4 regions of the Exiguobacterium sp. PHA03 genome follow, and region 3 is predicted to be linked to each of the others. Evidence: predicted binding sites of a transcription regulator. Region 3 holds the regulator's gene; each other region holds the start of a gene.

Region 1 (5,000 bases), 750 kb from region 3:
TCAATGTTGTCGACATCGCAGCAGGAATCAGCAACCCTGTCGCTCCATACAAAAATGTGTAGAACATGCTGTCGTTTGATCCATAATTGGCGAACGCATAAAAACTACCACGAATCGCAATCAAGACAAGAACAATTGACGCTGGTACGAGTAGTGCCGTACCGAAATAGTAAGCGGAGTCTGGGAAGAACCCAACTAGTCCTACGAAGAAGAATACGAAGAAGACATTCGTTACCTCCCAAACAGGAGAGAGGTAACGAAGAATCAATCGATTCGTCAGATGATCCCGCTTCGTATATTTTGAATAAAAGGCGTAAAATCCAGCACCGAAGTCAATTGAGGCAACGATGAGATATCCGTACAGGAAAGTCCAAAGGACCGTGATCCCTAGTGTTTGAACGTCCAAATCGTTCCCTCCTTACTTGTTATCATCCACGAACATTGCTTCACCGCGTGCATGGTGGTTTTCAGCAAGTTCTTGAAGTTCTTTTCCAACCGTGTTTTTCTTAAACATCCGTAACAAGACGACCGTACAAATCGTACCAAGCAACAAGTACAATGCACTGAATAAAATGAGCATCGGACCAACCGCTGTTGAAGTCGTCGCCGCGTCCGCTGTTCGCATGATACCGTAAAGCGTCCAAGGTTGACGACCAATCTCAGCGTACATCCATCCCGCTTCGATTGAAATCATCGCTAACGGACCACCGATGAACACCCCTCGTAAAATCCACTTATTATATGGATTCAATTTTTTCAATCGGAATGCCAAGATGAACAAAGCAGAGATAGCAGTCAAGTACATCCCAATCGATACCATGATATCAAAGAAATAGTGGACGATCAGTGGTGCTTGATCTTCTTTTGCGAATTCGTTTAAACCGATGACTTCCGTATTCGGAGCCCCACCTGCAAGAATTGAGAGCGCATATGGGATTTTGACGGCTCCTTTGATTTCATAACTGCCGTCTTCTTGCTGATCAAGTATCCCACCAAAAATCAATTCTGCTTCATTTGTCGTATCAAAATGCCATTCCGCAGCTGCTAGTTTTTCTGGCTGGTATTTCGCTAAATATTTCCCTGAGAAGTCACCGACAAGTGCTGTCGAGAACGCGAAAATCAGACCAGCCATGACAGTGAGACGAAGAGCTTTCTTATGATATGCCGTCTCTGCTGCTGAGAGTGTCTTTTTGCGAAGCAAATGGAACGCCGCGATTGCTGCCAAGATAAAGGCAACAGTCAAGTAAGCTGAAACGATGACGTGTGTCGCCTTCGTCGGTGTCGCTGTATTAAACATTGCTTTTAATGGTTCGATTTGCGTTAACGTACCATTGACGATCTTAAATCCTTCTGGTGAGTTCATGAAGGAGTTGACTGTCGTGATGAAGAACGCTGATGCTGTCGCACCAATGACGACTGGAATCCCAATCAACCAGTGCAACCATGGATTTTTGAACCGGTCCCACGTATACAAGTAAATACCAAGGAAAATCGCTTCAAAGAAGAACGCGAACGTTTCCATAAATAGTGGCAAAGCAATTGTTTGACCCGCTACTTGCATGAGTGACGGCCAAAGTAATGATAGTTGCAAGCCGATTGCCGTCCCTGTTACGACACCGACTGCTACGGTAACGACGTATCCACGCGTCCACCGTCTTGCTAATAAGATATAATCTGGATCTTTGCGTTTCAGACCGATGAATTCAGCTGCCAGTACCATGAGCGGTACTCCGACACCAATCGTCGCGAAAATAATATGAAACGCTAGTGTGAGCCCTGTCAACAATCGACTGAGCACTACGGGATCATTGAACATGTATTTAGCCCCCTCTTCCTAAAACATACTTCTCTATATGGTCTATAACCGTATCATAGAGAACATAACCCTTTGTGTCTGTTTATAATGTTTGATGTAACAAATTGTTCACATATACACGTGATTTTTTTCACAAAATGTTCGAAAACTCTTATTCCTACATATATTAAAAACTTTCCCATTCCTGAATTCGAAAGGGAAAGCTTTATATCCTTTATTATTTCATAAAAATTTTTAAACATACTCTCGGAAATAATGGTCAAGTAAATCAATGACAAAAGAAATGGCTGATTCATCCGGGTTTAATGTTGGTTGATGCAAACCAGATGTCGGATTATCGACGCCGAGCCAGAACATCATCCCTGGGATCTCTTTCAGCATGAAACCAAAATCTTCCCCTGTCATCGCCGCGTCACATTCGATATAGTTGGCATTCATCTTTACGAATGATGAGAATTTATCCACGATTTGCCGGTCGTTGACGACTTCATAATAGCGATTACCGAATTGCAGATCGATTTTAACACCAAACGAAGCTTCGATTCCTCGAATGATGTCACGGACACGACGTTCGAGTTTTTCCATGTCTTCGCCGTTTAGCGCACGCATCGTTCCGTCAAGAACCGCTCTACCGGCAATGACATTCTCACGAATACCTGCATCCACTTTCCCAATCGTGATGACACTACAATTCATCGGATTAATGGATCGACTGACGATCGTTTGCAATTGCATGATCAAGGCTGCTTGCGCAACAACTGTATCAATCGTCAAATGAGGAAAAGCCGCATGACCACTTTGACCATAGATCGTGATATGAACTTCTCGAGCACTCGCGAACAGTACGCCTGGACGACTAGCAATCGTACCGACTGGATATTCCGGTGCAACGTGAAGACCATACATCTCACTCGGACGATATTTTTCAAACAATGGACTTTTAATCATCGGCTCCGCCCCGCCCGGTCCTTCTTCTGCCGGTTGGAATAAAAAGACGACATCATCCATGACTGGTAGTTCAACGATCCGTTTCATCAACCCTAAAGCAATCGAGGCATGCATGTCATGACCACACGCATGCATGAACCCTGGGTGTTCTGAGCAATACGGAAGCCCTGTCGCTTCTTCAATCGGTAACCCATCAATATCTGCGCGATACCCGATCGTTCGGTTTCCAGTCAATCCTTTCACTCGAACGAAAACACCTGTTTCAAATGTGTCATATGTGACACGATCTGGCGGATATGCACGAATTTGTTCCAATATAAAAGCTTGCGTCTTAAATTCCTTGAACCCTGGTTCCGGTATTTTATGAAGCGCGCGCCGCATCTCAATGGCGTATTCCATCTGACTGACTTCCTCCTTCTTCTTTTACGATGTCCCAAAAAGCTTGGACTTGTTTTAATTCAAGCATCGATTCCGTGGACAAGATCCAAGTATCTCGCTTCAGTACTTTTCCGGATGATGTCTTCAACGGAAGCTGCATGACTTCATTCGATTGCTGAATCGTCGACTCAGGTAAGATAGCAAAACCGATGCCATGTAACGCCATCTGTTTGCATGTCTCGATTTGGTCGACGACCAAAGTCCGAGAGGGTGGACTTGCGAACCGATCTTGCCACCACTCTAAAATTTCTTGATAGTACGTCGAATCACTTTTGAACTGGATGAACGGGCGATCCGTCACACGCAATTGTTCAATCGACGTCAACTCACTATCAACTAGATAGAGCGGGTCTGAGAAAAGGCGCTCTTTAACACCTTTCCAGTCCGGGTTTCCACGAATGATCCCGATATGAAAGTGTTCCTCTAACATATGACGCATCATCTCACTTGACCATCCGGTGACCAACTGGACACGCACATGCGGATAACGCTCGACGAATCGTTTTAAGACACGCGGGAGCCAGTATTGTCCCATGATGGAGGCGACAGCAATCCGAAGCGTTCCGTAAACGGCACCCTCTTCTGCCGTCAATTCACTTTTTAGTTCGAGTTCCTTCCGATTCATCTCTTTTGCGAGACCAATCACTTTTTCTCCTTGCGGTGTGATGCTTAAGCCACGCGATGAACGAATGAATAGTTTGGTTCCCCAGCGTCTCTCAATCGCAACAAGACGTTGACTAAGCGCAGGTTGTGAAACGAATAATCGTTCAGCAGCTCGCCTCATATTCAATTCTTCCGATAAAGTGATCAACATTTCCATTTCCGACACTTGCAATGTGAGATTCGACTCCTCATGATATAAGATGGCATTAGTTTAACACGTTAGAAAGGACGATACATATGACACGCTATCATTTTATGTTCATCATCTCAACGATTGCAACGCTTGGCAGTCTCTATTTTAGTGAAATTCGTGGATTCATTCCCTGCCCTCTCTGTTGGTGGCAACGACTATTCATGTATACGACAGCCTTTTATTTGCTCATATCCTTGTTCCGGTCGAAAACGATCGATCCACTCTTTGTACGCCTATATGTGCTTGCCGGCTTTGGTGTCGCCTTGTACCATGTCATCCTTGAGCGTTTACCCGATGGCGAAGCGTTATGTTCGAGTGGCTGTCTCATCAAATGGGTCAACTATTTCGGTTTCTTGACGATTCCGATGATGAGTCTCATTGCCTTTACATTACTCTTGATTCTAGCGTTCTATCCAGCACGTTCAAACAATGAAGCGTAAGATATGAATCTTTGGTCAATACAAAGAAGGAGAAGTCAATTCGGCTTCTCCTTCTTTTGTCGTTTTACATCACGTCCATCGATTGAAAACACTTACGGCGCTTGAGAACGCAAGCTCTGAGAGTTGTCCCGTCCCTTCACACCAGTCTCCGACGAAAGCGACACCTGCATGTCCCGGAATTTGAGTCGCAAGAGGACCTTGCCCCATTTTCCATTTGATTTCTTGTACGACTGCTCGTTTAATCGTTCGTTCTGCAACGATACGTTCTCTCCAGTCTGTGAAATGAACGTCAAGCATCTGTTCGATTCCCTTTCGAACATGTCCGATATAATCAGGATCCTCAAGTCGATCGTGTTCAAGATAAGCGATTGCTTGAAGGACTTGACCATCCTTTGGTGCGAGGCTTGCATCATAATGCGATAAATCCGTGATGAACGCTCGATGCGAACGGTCGTAGATGTATGAATACGGTGTTTGGATATAAGGCTGAAGTCCGAGATCA
Region 2 (5,000 bases), 1.6 Mb from region 3:
CGCCGTATGAGAGAACGATTTCGCTCGGTATGATTTCAATCATCAACCCGAGGGCGATACCGAAATATCCGAGATCGGCAAGTGAAAGCAAAATCTGGTTGACGATTTGAGATAACACGTAAGACAACTCCTTTGTAATCAGTACATTCCTTTATTTTAGAGAACCGAAGATCAAATGAAAAGGAAAAAAACGGAGACAATTAAAAAGACGGATCCACCATGATAGCGAATCCGTCTTGTTTTTATAACACGACCGCAGCAATCGTACCGAAGATGAGCAACGGAATATTGTAGTGTAAGAACGTCGGAATGACGGTTTCTCGCATGTGATCGTGCTGACCATCGGCATTCAAACCACTCGTAGGTCCAAGTGTCGAGTCTGAAGCGGGGCTACCAGCGTCACCGAGAGCACCAGCTGTCCCGATGATCGCAACCGTCGCTTCTAAGCTGAAGCCGTACTGGATACAAAGTGGAACGAAGATCGCAGCGATGATTGGAACAGTTGAGAAACTTGATCCAATGCCCATCGTGACGAGAAGACCGATCAAGAGCATGACGAACGCGGCAACAAGTTGGGAGTCGCCCATCAATGCTTTTGAGTTCTCAACGAGCGGTTCGATATCACCCGTCTTACGCAAGACGTTCGAGAATCCGTTCGCTGAGATCATGACAAAACCGATGAATGACATCATCCGCATACCACGCGTGATGACGTCATCTGCTTCACTGAATCGAACGAGACGAAGCAACAAGAAGAGGATGAGTCCCGTCGTTGCAGCAAGAATCATTGATTCCGTCTGCAGTTGAACGATCAATGTCGCGATGACGACGATACCACTTAAGATCAGTTTCGTTTTCGTGATGACCGGGATTTCATAGTCGTCCGGGGCGATATCACGAATTTCATACGTCCGCTCTTTCCGGTACGTATACAGACCAATCAAGAGACCGACGACCATTCCGAGTGCTGGAATCGCCATCGCTTCGATGACAGAAACTCCCGTCGTATCAAGACCATTAGCTTTCAGGTTTTTCAGTAAAATCTGATTCAGATAGATGTCTCCGAATCCGATCGGTAAGAACATGTACGGTGTGACGAGACCGAATGTCATGATGATCGCAATTCGACGTCGGTCCATCTTCAACTGAGAAAAAAGACCAAGAAGCGGCGGAATGATGATTGGAATGAAGGCGATGTGAATCGGTAAAGCATTTTGTGAACTGATTGCGAGTAACAGAATCGCGAACAAGACGAATCCTTTTAATTTCTTGACCGATGCGGCACTTGCGTTACCACGTGAACGTGCAATCAATGCGTGAGCGAGAGCATCCGGTAAGCCCGTTTTCGAGAGGGCAACAGCAAACGCACCAAGCATCGCGTAGCTAAGAGCGATTTCTGCCCCATCGCCAAGACCACCAGCAAATGCTTCGGTTGTTTTCGTTAAATCGAGACCGCCGACGAGACCGCCGGCGAACGCACTGATGACCATCGCGAGCACGATGTGGACGCGGAAGATCGCTAAGATGAATAGTAAAAAGACGGCAAACAATACGGCGTTAATCATTCGGTAAAACCACACTTTCTTTTGTTATCACTGCACTATACTAAAGTATCTTACAGCCATGTTGGAACACTGTCAAGGGTAAAAGTCTGACCTCGTATTAAAGGACTTCACGATAGGCTTTTTAGCTTTGCATAAAAAGTCACATTTTTTTATACCCGGAAGCATGAGATGAAAGGCGTATAGATTACTGAAAATGGCTCACACAAAAAAACGTGCCATCCTTCTCCATTACGAGAAAATGGCACATTATCTTTAATTTAAGACGGAGTAGAATATCCCGAGTCTATTTGAGTTTCTTCTATAAGAGAGCAATCAGCAATCGACGACGTCGAGTTTACCGGTCCCTGGATCGATGACGAGTCCGTGGACATTCGTACCAGGTGGCAGTAAGGGGTGGTTCTTCACGAGACTGACGGAGTGGGCGACACTCTCCTGAACTGACGTAAAGCCACGCAACCATTGATTTAAATCAACACCTGATACTTCAAGCGTGTGAAGAATCTGTTGGTCGATACCTCGATCCTTCATTTCGCTGATCATATGTTTAGGATCAATCGTGCTCATGCCGCAGTCGTGGTGACCGATGACGACGACTTCTTCGGCACCCAGTGCATACAATGCGACGAGAATCGAACGCATGACAGAACCGAATGGGTGCGATAGGATAGCACCGGCATTTTTGATGATCTTCGCATCCCCGTTCTTAAGGCCGAGTGCGTGTGGAAGAAGTTCCGTTAGGCGAGCATCCATACACGTCAGGATGACGACCTTTTTGTCCGGGAACTTATCCGAGACGAACTGCTCATACTGTTTTTCGGCGACGAATCGCTCGTTGAAAGCTAACATTTCCTGTACAACTGACATTTAAGTGTCCTCCTTTAGTGGTAGCTCTTAATATGTACCCCATAATCAGAATACAAGATGATGAAATGGCTATCAAGTCACGAAAATGCGAGTGTGATAAATCGCACACGTCTTCGTACATAGAGCAAAATGATGAAAAAGGAGAATCCACAATAGATGTAAACGTTACCAAGGGTGTGAGGGAATTCACAGGATGGTCATGCACAAAACAGGAAAAAGGGGTTATGATTGATTTGTGAAGGAAAGCACAAACTATTGAAAAACAGCTTGGCATTCCTGACATAATGGTTGGCAAATCAAACTCAGATTCGTTCCACGACAGGGAGGAAACCACTCATGGCTGTGAAAGAAAAAACAAAATCGACGGTAACGCCGGTCGAACAAGCAATTGGACAAATTGTTGAAAAAGGACAACGTGCATTACAGGAGTTATTGACATTCGATCAAGAAAAAATTGATACGATCGTCCGTGATATGGCACTTGCCGGACTTGAACGGCACGTCGAACTCGCTCGTCTCGCAACAGAAGAGACAGGGCGCGGTGTCTTTGAAGATAAGATGATTAAAAATATATTTGCGACAGAATACATCTACAACAGTCTACGTCATGAAAAAACGGTCGGGATTCTGGAAGAAGATGTCCAAAACGGCATCACCTATATCGCTGAACCGGTCGGTGTCGTCTGTGGTGTCACACCAGTCACCAACCCAACGTCAACGACGATGTTCAAAGCATTGATTGCGATCAAGACACGTAACCCGATCATCTTCGCGTTCCACCCGTCGGCACAACGGTGTTCCGTCGAAGCGGCGAAAACACTTCGCGATGCAGCCATCAAAGCTGGGGCGCCGAAAGACTGCATTCAATGGGTCGAAGAACCATCACTTGAAGCAACGAAAGTCTTGATGAACCATGAAAACATCGCCATGGTCCTGGCAACAGGTGGTGCAGGAATGGTCAAATCAGCGTATTCAACAGGTAAACCGGCACTCGGTGTTGGACCAGGGAACGTTCCTTGCTACATTGAACAATCAGCAAAAGTCAAACGGGCAGTCAGCGATCTCGTTCTCTCAAAAACGTTTGATAATGGGATGATTTGTGCGTCTGAGCAAGCCGTCATCGTTGACCAAGAAATATATGCAACGGTCCGTGCAGAAATGGAAGCACTCGGTTGTTACTTCTGTACACCGGAAGAAAAACAACGCCTCGAATCACTCGTCATCAAAACCGATACATGTGCCGTCAACGCGGACATCGTCGGGAAACCTGCGACATGGATTGCAGAAAAAGCTGGGATCGTTGTTCCGGAAACGACGGTCATGCTCGTCGCGGAACTCGAGCACGTTGGAGCAGCAGAACCACTGTCTCATGAAAAACTCAGTCCCGTCCTCGGTGCGTACCGCGTTGCATCCACCGAAGAAGCGTTTACGATTGCTGAACAGATGCTTGAAATCGGTGGTCTCGGTCATACCGCCGTCATTCATACGACGAACGATGATTTGATGACAGCGTTCGGACTCCGCATGAAAGCCTGCCGGATTCTCGTCAACAGTCCATCTGCTCATGGCGGAATCGGTGATCTTTATAACGAGTTGACACCATCACTGACACTCGGTTGCGGCTCATACGGGAAAAACTCTGTTTCTGAAAACGTGACAGCGAAACATTTACTCAACGTCAAGAAGGTGGCGAGACGACGCGTGAACATGCAATGGTTCAAAGTACCAGAAAAAATCTACTTCGAAAAGAACTCCGTTCAGTACTTGCGGTCGATGACTGACGTCTCACGCGTCATGATTGTCACCGATCCAACGATGGTACAGTTCGGTTATGCCGATAAAGTGATTCAAAACTTGCCACAGTCTGTCAGTTACCGAATCTTCGACCAAGTCGAACCAGATCCATCGGTGACGACTGTTCAGACAGGTGCCCAAGCCATGCGTGACTTCAAACCCGACTTGATCATCGCTCTTGGTGGTGGGTCAGCGATGGATGCTGCGAAAGGAATGTGGCTCTTCTATGAACAGCCGAACGAAACATTCTCAAACTTGCGTCAAAAATTCCTGGATATCCGTAAGCGTGCCTACAAATTTCCGACACTCGGTCGTCAAGCGAAGTTCGTCGCGATCCCGACGACATCGGGTACGGGTTCAGAAGTTACACCGTTCACCGTCATCACGGATAAAGAGAAAAACGTCAAATACCCGATTGCTGACTATGCCTTGACACCCGACGTCGCGATCGTTGATCCGGAATTTGTCATGACCGTCCCGGCTTCGATTACTGCTGATACCGGAATGGATGTCTTGACGCATGCGACAGAAGCATACGTCTCGGTGCTTGCGAACGACTACACGGATGGGCTGGCACTCAAAGCAATCAAGATGATCTTTGATTACTTGCCACGAGCGTACGAGAACGGATCTGACGCAGAAGCACGCGAAAAAGTACACAATGCGTCAACGATGGCAGGGATGGCATTCGCGAACGCCTTCCTCGGAATCAACCACTCGATCGCACACAAAATCGGTGGCGAATTCCACACACCACACGGACGGACGAACGCGATC
Region 3 (5,000 bases):
GAACAGTTGTGTCGTTAGAAGCGTACAGCATAGTCCAGAGAGTAGACTGACGAAAAGACCGCTCCATGTCTGGATGACAAGTCCGATCATGCAAGAAATCAGAAGGAACAAAGGAAGCGCAGCATTAAAGGCATCCGGGCGGATGAAGGTCGACACGTAGTCCGCATACATCGGAACGAAATAAAGAATACCGGATAACAGTCCCTGAATCAGGTTGATGAAAAAGCTTTTCGTTCGCATCAGTGTTGGTTCTCCCATCGTTCCATCAATTCGAGTAGATCGACATCGATCTGGTCCCGTTCCGCAGATAACGCTGTCGCTTTTGGAATATCATTAAAGACTTCCGGTTCGCAAAGCAACTGTTCGATTTCCGCTGAACGCTGTTCGAGCCGTTCAATATCTTGTTCGAGTTGTTCGATTTGCTGACGGCGTTTTTTTTCTTCTTTCTGTGCTTCTTTGTCGATCGTCTTCGATGCCGTGACTTTTGCCGCTTTTGCCTCTTCGGCTTCAAGGCGAGCGATTTCTTCTTGTTCGGCCTTCTTCTCTGTGTAGTACGAATAATCGCCGAGGTATTCTGTCACACCAGCTTCACTCATCTCGATGACGCGTGTCGCGATCCGATCGATGAAGTAGCGGTCATGGGAGACGAAGAGTAGCGTACCTTCATAGTCGACGAGAGCGTTCTCAAGGACCATCTTCGAATCCAGATCCAAGTGGTTCGTTGGCTCGTCAAGGATGAGGACGTTCGTCTTCCGGAGTTTCAGTTTTGCGAGCGCGAGACGTCCGCGTTCGCCACCAGACAATTCATGAACGATTTTGAAGACATCGTCGCCGCTGAACAGGAATTGTCCGAGCACAGAACGGACTTCTTGTTCGCGCATCAGTGGCCATTCGTTCCAAATCTCATCGATGACACGGTTCCGGTCATTGAGTTCCGCTTGCTCTTGATCGTAATACCCGATCGAGACGCCGGTGCCGAAACGGAAATCACCGAAGAGAGGACGTAAACGACCGACGAGGACTTTTAAGAGCGTCGACTTCCCGATTCCGTTCGGTCCGACGAGTGCCAGTGATTCACCGCGTTGCAAGCGGAACGTGATGTCTTTTGAGACAGCTTCTTCGTAACCGATCGCCAGTTGATTGACTTGAAGAACGTCATTCCCGCTCTGTTTTTCGATTGGGAAGGAGAGGACCGTGCTACGCTCATCTCCATCTGGACGATCGAGTCGGTCGACCTTTTCGAGCCGTTTTCGAACGCTTTGAGCACGCTTTGTCGTCGTCGCCCGAGCGATGTTACGTTGAATGAAGTCCTGCATCTTCGCGATTTCTTCTTGCTGCTGTTCGAACTGCTTCATTTCCTGGTCGTATAAGGCTGCTTTTTGTTCCAAGTACTTCGTATAGTTCCCCGTGAACTTACGACAGACATTGCGCGACAATTCATAGACGACATTGACGACTTGGTCGAGGAAGTACCGGTCGTGCGAGACGATCAGAACGGCACCACGATAACCACCGAGGTAACTTTCAAGCCAAGCAAGCGTATCGATATCCAGGTGGTTTGTCGGCTCATCGAGAATGAGAAGCTCTGGTGCTTGCAGGAGCATCTTCGCTAAGGCGAGCCGTGTCCGTTGACCCCCGGACAATGTCTGAATCCGGCGCGAGTAATCATCCGGATAAAAGCGCATGCCGTGCAGGACGGAGCGGATATTCGCTTCGAACTGATAACCACCGGCTTCTGAGAAGTCGTGTTGCGCTTGATCATACGTCTTCAAGAGACGATCGTACGCGACCGGGTCGTTCAAAATGTGCTCCATGCCCATCTCGATTTCCATCCGGCGCAGTGTCCGTTCTTGTTCTTGCAGATGTTCAAAGACGGTCAGCATCTCGTTCCAGATCGTCTCATTCGATTCGAGACCACTGTCTTGCGCGAGATAGCCGATTTTGACATCTTTACCTTTCATGATATCGCCCGAGTCATGACTGAGTTCACCAGCGATGATTTTGAGCAAGGTTGATTTACCGGCACCATTTCGACCGACGAGCGCAATTCGGTCGCGCTCCTGTACTTCTAGTTTGATATTTTCTAAAATCGGCTCGACGCCGAATGATTTCGAGAGTTGGTTGACTTGTAAGAGTATCATTTCCATCCATCCTTCCACCCTTTAGTCTATCACGAACAAAAGCGCGAGGTCCTGCGGAATATATTATTTGTGACTCTATGTGAAGTGGTTTACAATCAAGGAGAGTAGAAAGCTTTTTGCAAAGATTTGGGTGCCACGATGGATGTGGCCGAAGGGGGAACTGCAGGATGAATGGACCAGACACAAAAATTCCACAAGCGACAGCAAAACGGTTGCCGCTATATTATCGTTTCATCCAAAGTTTATACAATTCAGGTAAGCTCCGCGTCTCTTCTGCTGAGTTAAGCGAGGCGGTGAAGGTTGATTCAGCAACGATTCGTCGCGACTTTTCCTACTTTGGGGCACTAGGGAAGAAGGGGTATGGATATAACGTTCAACATCTCTTAACGTTTTTCCGGAAAACCTTGAATCAAGATGAGGTGACGAATGTCGCCTTGATCGGGGTCGGTCATCTCGGAACAGCGTTTGCAAATTATAACTTTTTAAAGAATAATAGTACTCGGATAGTCGTTGCGTTTGATGCGGACGAAGAGAAGGTCGGAACAACGACGCATGACGTTCCAATCTATCATGTTTCGGACATGAAAGAACAAATCGAAGCGAATCAGGTCGATGTCGCCATCTTGACGGTTCCATCCCAGTTCGCACAGTCAGTAGCGGATGAGTTAGTCGAGTATGGTGTGACAGGCATTCTGAACTTCACGCCTGCACGGTTGAACGTGCCAGCGAGCGTTCGGGTTCATCACATCGATTTATCGATCGAGTTGCAGTCGTTAGTTTATTTCATGAAGCATTATTCGCAATCAGCTGAAGGAGTGAAATCATAATGGAAAACCTTATCCCGCTCACGCTAGGTATCGGACCTGCGAGTATCGGATTAATCGCTGTCGTCGCGTTGATCATCTTCGGACCGAAGAAGTTACCGGAATTCGGTCGTGCTGCCGGTCAAACATTGAAAGAGTTCAAGAATGCCACGAACGGCATCATGGACGACGATAAAAAGGACGAACCGAAAGAGAAGTGATTGAATCATGACGGTTGATCAAGAACAAAGCATGACGTCGCACCTAGACGAACTGCGTAAGCGGATTGTCTGGTCGCTCCTCATCGTCGTCGTCCTGTTCGCTGTCGCATTTCCGCTCGTCCGACCGCTCGTCCGTTTTCTGCAAGCGGACTTAAAAGAGCTCGGTATCGGATTAAATGCCTTCAACGTCGCCGATCCTTTAATGTTGTATTTGAATCTTGCGTTCATCATCGCGCTGATTTTAGCGTCACCGTTCTGGATGTATCAACTGTGGGCATTCGTCCGACCAGGGCTTTATGAAAAGGAACAAAAAGCAACACTGACATATATTCCAGTCATCTTCTTTCTATTTTTGGCTGGTGTAGCCTTCTCGTATTTCTGGTTGCTTCCTTTCTTGCTCGAAGTCTCAACGGATCTCGGGAAAGAATTGGGGATCGAGCAAGTCATCGGGGTCGAAAACTACTTCAGTTTCTTGATCCGGTTGACGATGCCGTTTGGTCTTCTCTTCCAATTGCCGGTCGTGACGATGTTCCTGACACGTCTTGGTCTTGTGACGCCATATTTCATGCGAAAGAATCGGAAATATGCGTATTTCGCGCTGTTCGTCGTTGCGGCATTGATCGCACCGCCGGACGTGACGTCACACTTGATGATCTCAGTGCCGTTGTTCGTTCTCTATGAAATCAGTATCTTGATTTCTGCGCGGACGTATAAAAAGGTCTTGATCCTCGAGCAACAGGCAGAGCTTGAACGACAGGCGGATTTGATGCGTGAATTGAATAAATGAATCGTGAATTCCTTCCAGCAATTTCGGGAGGAATTCTTTTTTATGAAAGCGTTATGTTTATATTGATAAAGCAGTTAGCGATGCGTATACTAAAGATAATTCATGGGGGCTTAGCTCAGCTGGGAGAGCGTTTGGCTGGCAGCCAAAAGGTCGTCGGTTCGATCCCGATAGTCTCCACCAAGTGCATACGTTCAACTCCTCGAGTGCTCGAGGAGTTTTTTTATGTTCCCAGTTAAATTCCTTCCAAATATAAAATGTCACCAAAAAGAAATAAATTAAAAAAATAGACAAATATAAATTGTTTATTTCCATTAACTTCATTAAACTAAAAATACAGAATTTTCTTTAAACTGTTTTATTAGTATTACTACTATGGTTTTACAGAAAAGGGGAAACGAACGCATGAAGAAGAAGATTGCACTTATGGCAGCCGTCTTAATGACGTCTTCCAATCTAGTCAGTGCGCAAGGTGCACTGTCCTCGCAAGACAAAGCGACGGGTCAAAAACCGCAGGCGCTCTCACTGAAGAAATCGGGGCAAGAAAAGAACTACAAACAATCGGATAAAGTCCGAGTCGTCATCGAGATGGAACAAAAACCGGCGATTCAAATCGCCCAATCTCAAAACAAGCGGTATAGCACATTGAGTAATGCCGAAAAGGAATCGATCAAGGATCGACTCGTCAGCGTCCAAAAATCAGTCAAGTCAGCTATCGCTAAAAAAGCGATTCCTGTTACATATAAAGAAAGCTTCACAACCGTCATCAACGGATTCAGTGGTGAAGTGAAGTTCGGTGACATCGAAGATATCAAACAACTCGAAGGAGTCAAAAGTGTACATATCGCGCACGAATATGCGCGCCCAACCGTCGATAAAGGTGCCAAGCCAGACATGCTGTACAGCAAGGACATGGTCAATGCGAAGGAAACGTGGCAGGACTATGGCTTCAAAGGGGAAGGAACCGTCGTCGCGGTCATCGATACGGGGATTGATCCATCGCACAAGGACATGGTCTTGAGTCCAGAGACAAAGGTGGATTTAACCTCTT
Region 4 (5,000 bases), on a different contig from region 3:
GTGGTCGACGATTGATTTAGACTGTTTCGTAAATCATGAATTTTAGAAGTAGAAAAGTAATACTGTTCGAGATAACGACTATCTTCATACAATAAAAGACCACGCACCGCATTGGCACGATCTCGGTTATGTTCAACCAACTGGTCCACTTGATTGATTAACGGTATGTCATGATCCTTCATTTGCTCTGTTATCGTTGCAATCGTCCGATAACCGGATAGGGCGTAAATGATTGGGATAGAAGCGAATAAACTGATCAAAAGGATCAGCAGAATACGCTGACGCCAAAGTGAGTGCATGCAATCATTCCTTTAAATAAATAGACATGTCATAAGCTTAACTACTATCGCAAAAAAAGTGAAGCCTGTCCATTTTTTGAATAGGGAGAAGAAAGTAAAAAAATCAGTATTCCTAATAAAAAAGCAGGAAAGCTGGTGCAATACGAGAAGCTGTTTTAAAGTAAACGAAATAGAAAAAGCACAGCTAGGCTGCGCTTGAGTTTAAAACGAATACGAATGTTCCTTATAATTCCCAAAAACAGTATGGATTTCTGAGAACGTAACGAACGCGTTAGGTTCGACAGAAGAAACGATTTCTTGCAAACGAACGATTTCATTATTTTGAACGACGACATAGACCATTTTCTTCGTTCGGTTGGAGTATCCTCCCCGTGCATCAAGGATCGTCACACCACGACCAAGTTCTTTTGTGATGACTTCATTTATTTCATCCGCCTTTTCGCAAATAATGATACATTGCTTAGAAGCGGAATAAAAACTGTAAACCGTTTGAAGAGCTTTGGCGCGAACGAAGCTCATGATAAGAGCATACATAACGTGTTTCAAATCGAAGACCCACCATACCAAGATATAGATGACAAGATCTTGCATCAGAAATATGCGAGGAAGTGGCCAATTATGAAAACGAGCAAAGAAAAACTTTCCAAGAATATCGAGTCCACCTGTCGATGCGCCACCAAAGAAAATCAATGCCATTGCAAGACCAGAGACTAGACCGGCAAAGATGGAGGCAACAAGCGGATCATTCAACGACTCGGGAACGATCTGAGTCGGAATCCAGTCGATTAAAAAAGAAGAGGCAACGACAATGATGCCAGATAAGAACATGAATCGCTTTCGTAAGAAACGGAAACCTAAAAGGAAAAGGGGAATGTTTAAGAGCAATTGGGTTAATCCGATTGGAGTGTGGAAAAGCTCTTGAATGACAAGCGTGATCCCCATGATACCACCTGATCCGATATCATTTGGAGATAGTAGTAAGCTGATGTACAGGGAATACAGCAACGTACCTATGATTAAAAAACTGATTTTTTCAACTCTCTTTTTCTGTGGGTGTGTTGTAGTCATGGCATTATGATGAGTGACCTCATGCTCCTCCTTCTGTGAGTATCTGCCTGCAAGAGTACGCCCATATGCATAAAATTTCAACCCTTCTTATGAAAAAAGATGAAAAAGGGTAAGTTTTTTTAGGAAGGTGATGAAAATGAAGAAAACATTCTTGATTATAGGCTGTATTTGTTTAGGCGTATTGGTGGGGATTCGTCTTTTTCAACAACCAGACGAAGAAAACCAACGATCTATTTGGCATGATGGTGATCTCGTAGCGAGACAAGTCGGTGCTTCCATGATGAATACGGTAGCTGTTCGCCAATTAGCTGAACAACTCCCGTTTTCATCAGAATTAAAACAGGTAGATGTCGAAGGAGAGTCGTTACGGCTCGCTTATGACGTCACAGGCAAAGAACGGCGTGCTTGGATCGGGACCGATACTGGTACATTACAAATGAATCAGGATTTCTTGAACGCTCGCTTATCAAAAGTACTTATGCATCATACGCTCGTTTTATTTTCGACGATTCCTGACTTGACCAATCTTGAAATTCACTATACCGATCCCTATTCGAAAGCTGATTTTAAGATAGATCGTAGCGCGTTCGATATCTATACACCATCTGACATCGAACGCGCTACGTCATCGTCTGGACGTTTTAATCGTGTCGTCATCGATGGATATGTGCTTGATGCCTCCAGACGACAAACCTTTTTCGAGCGTTTCGCATCAGGATTTTCAATTCAAACTAATTAATTGTATAAAGCAAGAAAAGGCATTTTTCACAATCTCGACACAATGATATCGTTTACATCTCGTTCTTTTATGAAAACGATAAAACAGGTCGATTCAAGACTTGAACATCTCTTAAGATGGAAGTATCATAATAAATGAATAAACATTGTGAAGTGTTGAACAAAAGAAAGAGAGGTTTCTACAATGAACGAGGTAGAAGCATTAGAAGGATTACGGAATAAAGCAATCAAGTCGACACGTATGCTACAACTGCGTCCTCTCGAATACTTAGTTCGTGCCATGTTAGCGGGGATATTCATTGGATTTGCAATAATTTTTACCTTAAAAGCAATTAATGGGCTGTATATGGCAGAATCACCTGTCGCGACACTTGTCGGTGGATTGACGTTCGGAGTGGCACTCGTCTTGATCGTTTATGGCGGTGCAGAACTGTTTACAGGGAATACGATGTATTTCACGACGGCAACGATGCGCGGCTATACAACGAAGATGGATACGATGAAAGTCTGGTTGATTTGTCTGATCGGAAATGGTCTTGGAGGATTAGCATTCGCACTACTCTTCTCTCAAACAGGTATCTTACAGGAACTTGGAATGAACAATTGGTTGTTTGCTGTATCGGAAACAAAAATTCATCATTCGACGTGGGAAATCTTTACTCGGGCAATCTTCTGTAACTGGATGGTCTGTTTAGCAATTTTCATTCCGAAGAACATGAAGAATGAGTTAGCGCAAATCATGATGATGATGGTACTTGTCGCAGTCTTCTTCGCATCAGGATTTGATCATGTCATCGCAAATATGGCATTGTTCTCTATCGCATTAATCGTGCCACATCCGGATACGATTACGTTTGCAGGAGCCATGCACAATCTTTTACCGGCTTTAGCTGGGAATATCATCGGTGGAGCAGTCTTCATGGGAATGATTTATACGTGGTTGAATAAAGAAAAACTAGAAATAGATGAATCACGTCAATCTACGGCACCGGTTCATATCGCTTCTAAACAAAATGCATAATGAAAAAGCAGCTGTCGCGACAGCTGCTTTTTCATTCATTCCATATGTTGAAAGCGATCAACATCTGCGGCGAGTTCTTCGTAAATCGTCTCGACGATTTGTGCGTCATCAAAGAGTCCGAGGACGTTATCGTCCGGTAAGGCGTCAACAGGAGACGTAAAGTACAGAACTGCCGTTAGCAATAATTGTTCTTGCTCCGCATGCATCTCGAATTTTTTCTGATAGAGGGCACGAAGCATTTCGAGTAGTTGTTTTAATTGGAAATAAAGGACGAGTTCTGCCTCGCGTTCGATATCAGAACTTTCCGTAGACGCGATATCTTGTGTCAGATGTGCGAGTCCGATTTCTGCTCGAATCAACAATTCTTGTTGTGCTTTTTCATCACCGACGAGATCGAGTGCCTGTCGGTGAAAATACGTATAAGCTGATTTAAAATCTCCGGGTGTGAATTCCATGATGATGCCTCCTTCTCTTCTCTTTCTAGTTTCGCCTTATTTCTTGCAAAATTGCAACTATTTCGTGAAAATAAAGATACAAGAAAGGGGATTACATAATGCCGACACAAGCAGAATTACAACAGTACGCGTCTTTAGCAGTGCGTACCGGGATCAATCTACAGCCAGGACAACAACTTGAGGTGCGAGCGGGAATCGAGAACTTACCACTTGTTCGCGAAATCACACGTGTAGCATATGAAGTAGGTGCTACGCAAGTATATGTACAATGGTCAGATGATGAGATGACGAAAATCCGTTATTTTGATGCACCAGAAGACTCGTTTGATACATTCCCGGATTGGTTAAAAGCACGTTACGATCAGCTTGCAGAAGAAAAAACAGCATTCTTATCGGTCGTCAGCGAAGATCCAGATTTATTAAATGGTGTTGATTCAAGTCGAATCGCGCGTGCGAATAAAGCAGCTGGTATTGCTCTCGCCAATTGGCGAAAGTTCGTCATGAGTGACAATGTCAGCTGGTGTGTCGTAGCAGCACCTTCTGAAAGCTGGGCGAAGAAAGTATTCCCTGATGCAGAGGAACCGATTGAGGAACTGTGGGCAGCTATTTTGAAGGCAACACGTGCTGATCAAGCGGATCCGGTTGCTGCATGGGCGGATCATGATCATAATCTGCGTTCAAAAGCGAAATTCCTGACAGAGAAGAAATACAAAACATTGCATTATAAAGCGCCAGGAACAGAGTTATCAATTGAATTACCAGAACGTCACGTTTGGTTAGGTGGCGGTGGTCCGAATGCAGATGGTGTTGATTTTATCGCGAATCTGCCGACTGAAGAAGTGTTCACATTACCGAAGAAGACAGGTGTTAACGGTCATGTCTCGAGTACGAAACCACTCAGCTACAGTGGTAACTTGATTGATGAATTTACTCTTTGGTTCGAGGACGGAAAAATCGTCAAAGCGGAAGCGAAACAGGGGCAAGAAGCATTGGATGATTTAATTTCCCTCGATGAAGGTGCCCGGTATCTCGGAGAAGTCGCGCTTGTACCACATCGTTCTCCGATTTCTGATTCAGGTATTTTATTCTACAATACGTTGTTTGATGAGAATGCTTCGTGCCACTTAGCGATTGGTCGTGCGTACTCGACGTGTCTTGAAAATGGTCCCAGTCTTTCAGCGGAAGAACTAGAAGCACAAGGTGCGAACGACTCGATGACGCATGTCGACTTCATGATTGGATCCGCGGATCTATCAATTGAGGGAGAACTTGCAGACGGGACGCGTGAATCAGTCATGCGTGACGGAAACTGGTCGATCTAAACGAATAAAAAGGTGAGTCCGAATACTGGGCTCACCTTTTCTGATTAGATTATTATCATGCTTCTTCCCCAATGATTTTTACTTCTGTCTCAAGTAA

What was found. The regulator Rex, encoded in region 3, represses fermentation and respiration genes when NADH is low (regulators of the CRP and FNR family bind a similar motif). The targets are predictions, from matches to a motif close to TTGTGAAATATTTCACAA.
Region 1: the regulator Rex is predicted to act here: its motif matches at 1,935-1,952, upstream of Q7C19_RS07360 (cytochrome ubiquinol oxidase subunit I).
Region 2: the regulator Rex is predicted to act here: its motif matches at 2,663-2,680, upstream of adhE (bifunctional acetaldehyde-CoA/alcohol dehydrogenase).
Region 4: the regulator Rex is predicted to act here: its motif matches at 2,252-2,269, upstream of Q7C19_RS14380 (formate/nitrite transporter family protein).

What each region holds. Positions count from the first base shown of each region.
Region 1 covers NZ_JAUTYQ010000001.1:1,373,832-1,378,831, forward strand. The annotation lists gene Q7C19_RS07355 (cytochrome d ubiquinol oxidase subunit II) at 1-406, opposite strand, end outside; gene Q7C19_RS07360 (cytochrome ubiquinol oxidase subunit I) at 419-1,816, opposite strand; gene Q7C19_RS07365 (N-acetyldiaminopimelate deacetylase) at 2,051-3,163, opposite strand; gene Q7C19_RS07370 (transcriptional regulator CcpC) at 3,147-4,037, opposite strand; gene Q7C19_RS07375 (disulfide bond formation protein B) at 4,103-4,498, shown strand; gene Q7C19_RS07380 (FAD-dependent oxidoreductase) at 4,568-5,000, opposite strand, start outside.
Region 2 covers NZ_JAUTYQ010000001.1:531,444-536,443, forward strand. The annotation lists gene uptA (undecaprenyl phosphate transporter UptA) at 1-118, opposite strand, end outside; gene Q7C19_RS02735 (Na+/H+ antiporter family protein) at 243-1,562, opposite strand; gene Q7C19_RS02740 (beta-class carbonic anhydrase) at 1,878-2,429, opposite strand; gene adhE (bifunctional acetaldehyde-CoA/alcohol dehydrogenase) at 2,766-5,000, shown strand, end outside.
Region 3 covers NZ_JAUTYQ010000001.1:2,119,804-2,124,803, reverse strand. The annotation lists gene Q7C19_RS11045 (hypothetical protein) at 1-240, opposite strand, end outside; gene Q7C19_RS11040 (ATP-binding cassette domain-containing protein) at 240-2,141, opposite strand; gene Q7C19_RS11035 (redox-sensing transcriptional repressor Rex) at 2,309-2,968, shown strand; gene Q7C19_RS11030 (twin-arginine translocase TatA/TatE family subunit) at 2,968-3,165, shown strand; gene tatC (twin-arginine translocase subunit TatC) at 3,173-3,952, shown strand; tRNA gene Q7C19_RS11020 (tRNA-Ala) at 4,057-4,132, shown strand; gene Q7C19_RS11015 (S8 family serine peptidase) at 4,355-5,000, shown strand, end outside.
Region 4 covers NZ_JAUTYQ010000004.1:111,568-116,567, reverse strand. The annotation lists gene Q7C19_RS14395 (CHASE3 domain-containing protein) at 1-299, opposite strand, end outside; gene Q7C19_RS14390 (YitT family protein) at 501-1,367, opposite strand; gene Q7C19_RS14385 (hypothetical protein) at 1,504-2,106, shown strand; gene Q7C19_RS14380 (formate/nitrite transporter family protein) at 2,290-3,126, shown strand; gene Q7C19_RS14375 (YkvA family protein) at 3,162-3,581, opposite strand; gene Q7C19_RS14370 (aminopeptidase) at 3,680-4,903, shown strand; gene murB (UDP-N-acetylmuramate dehydrogenase) at 4,959-5,000, opposite strand, start outside.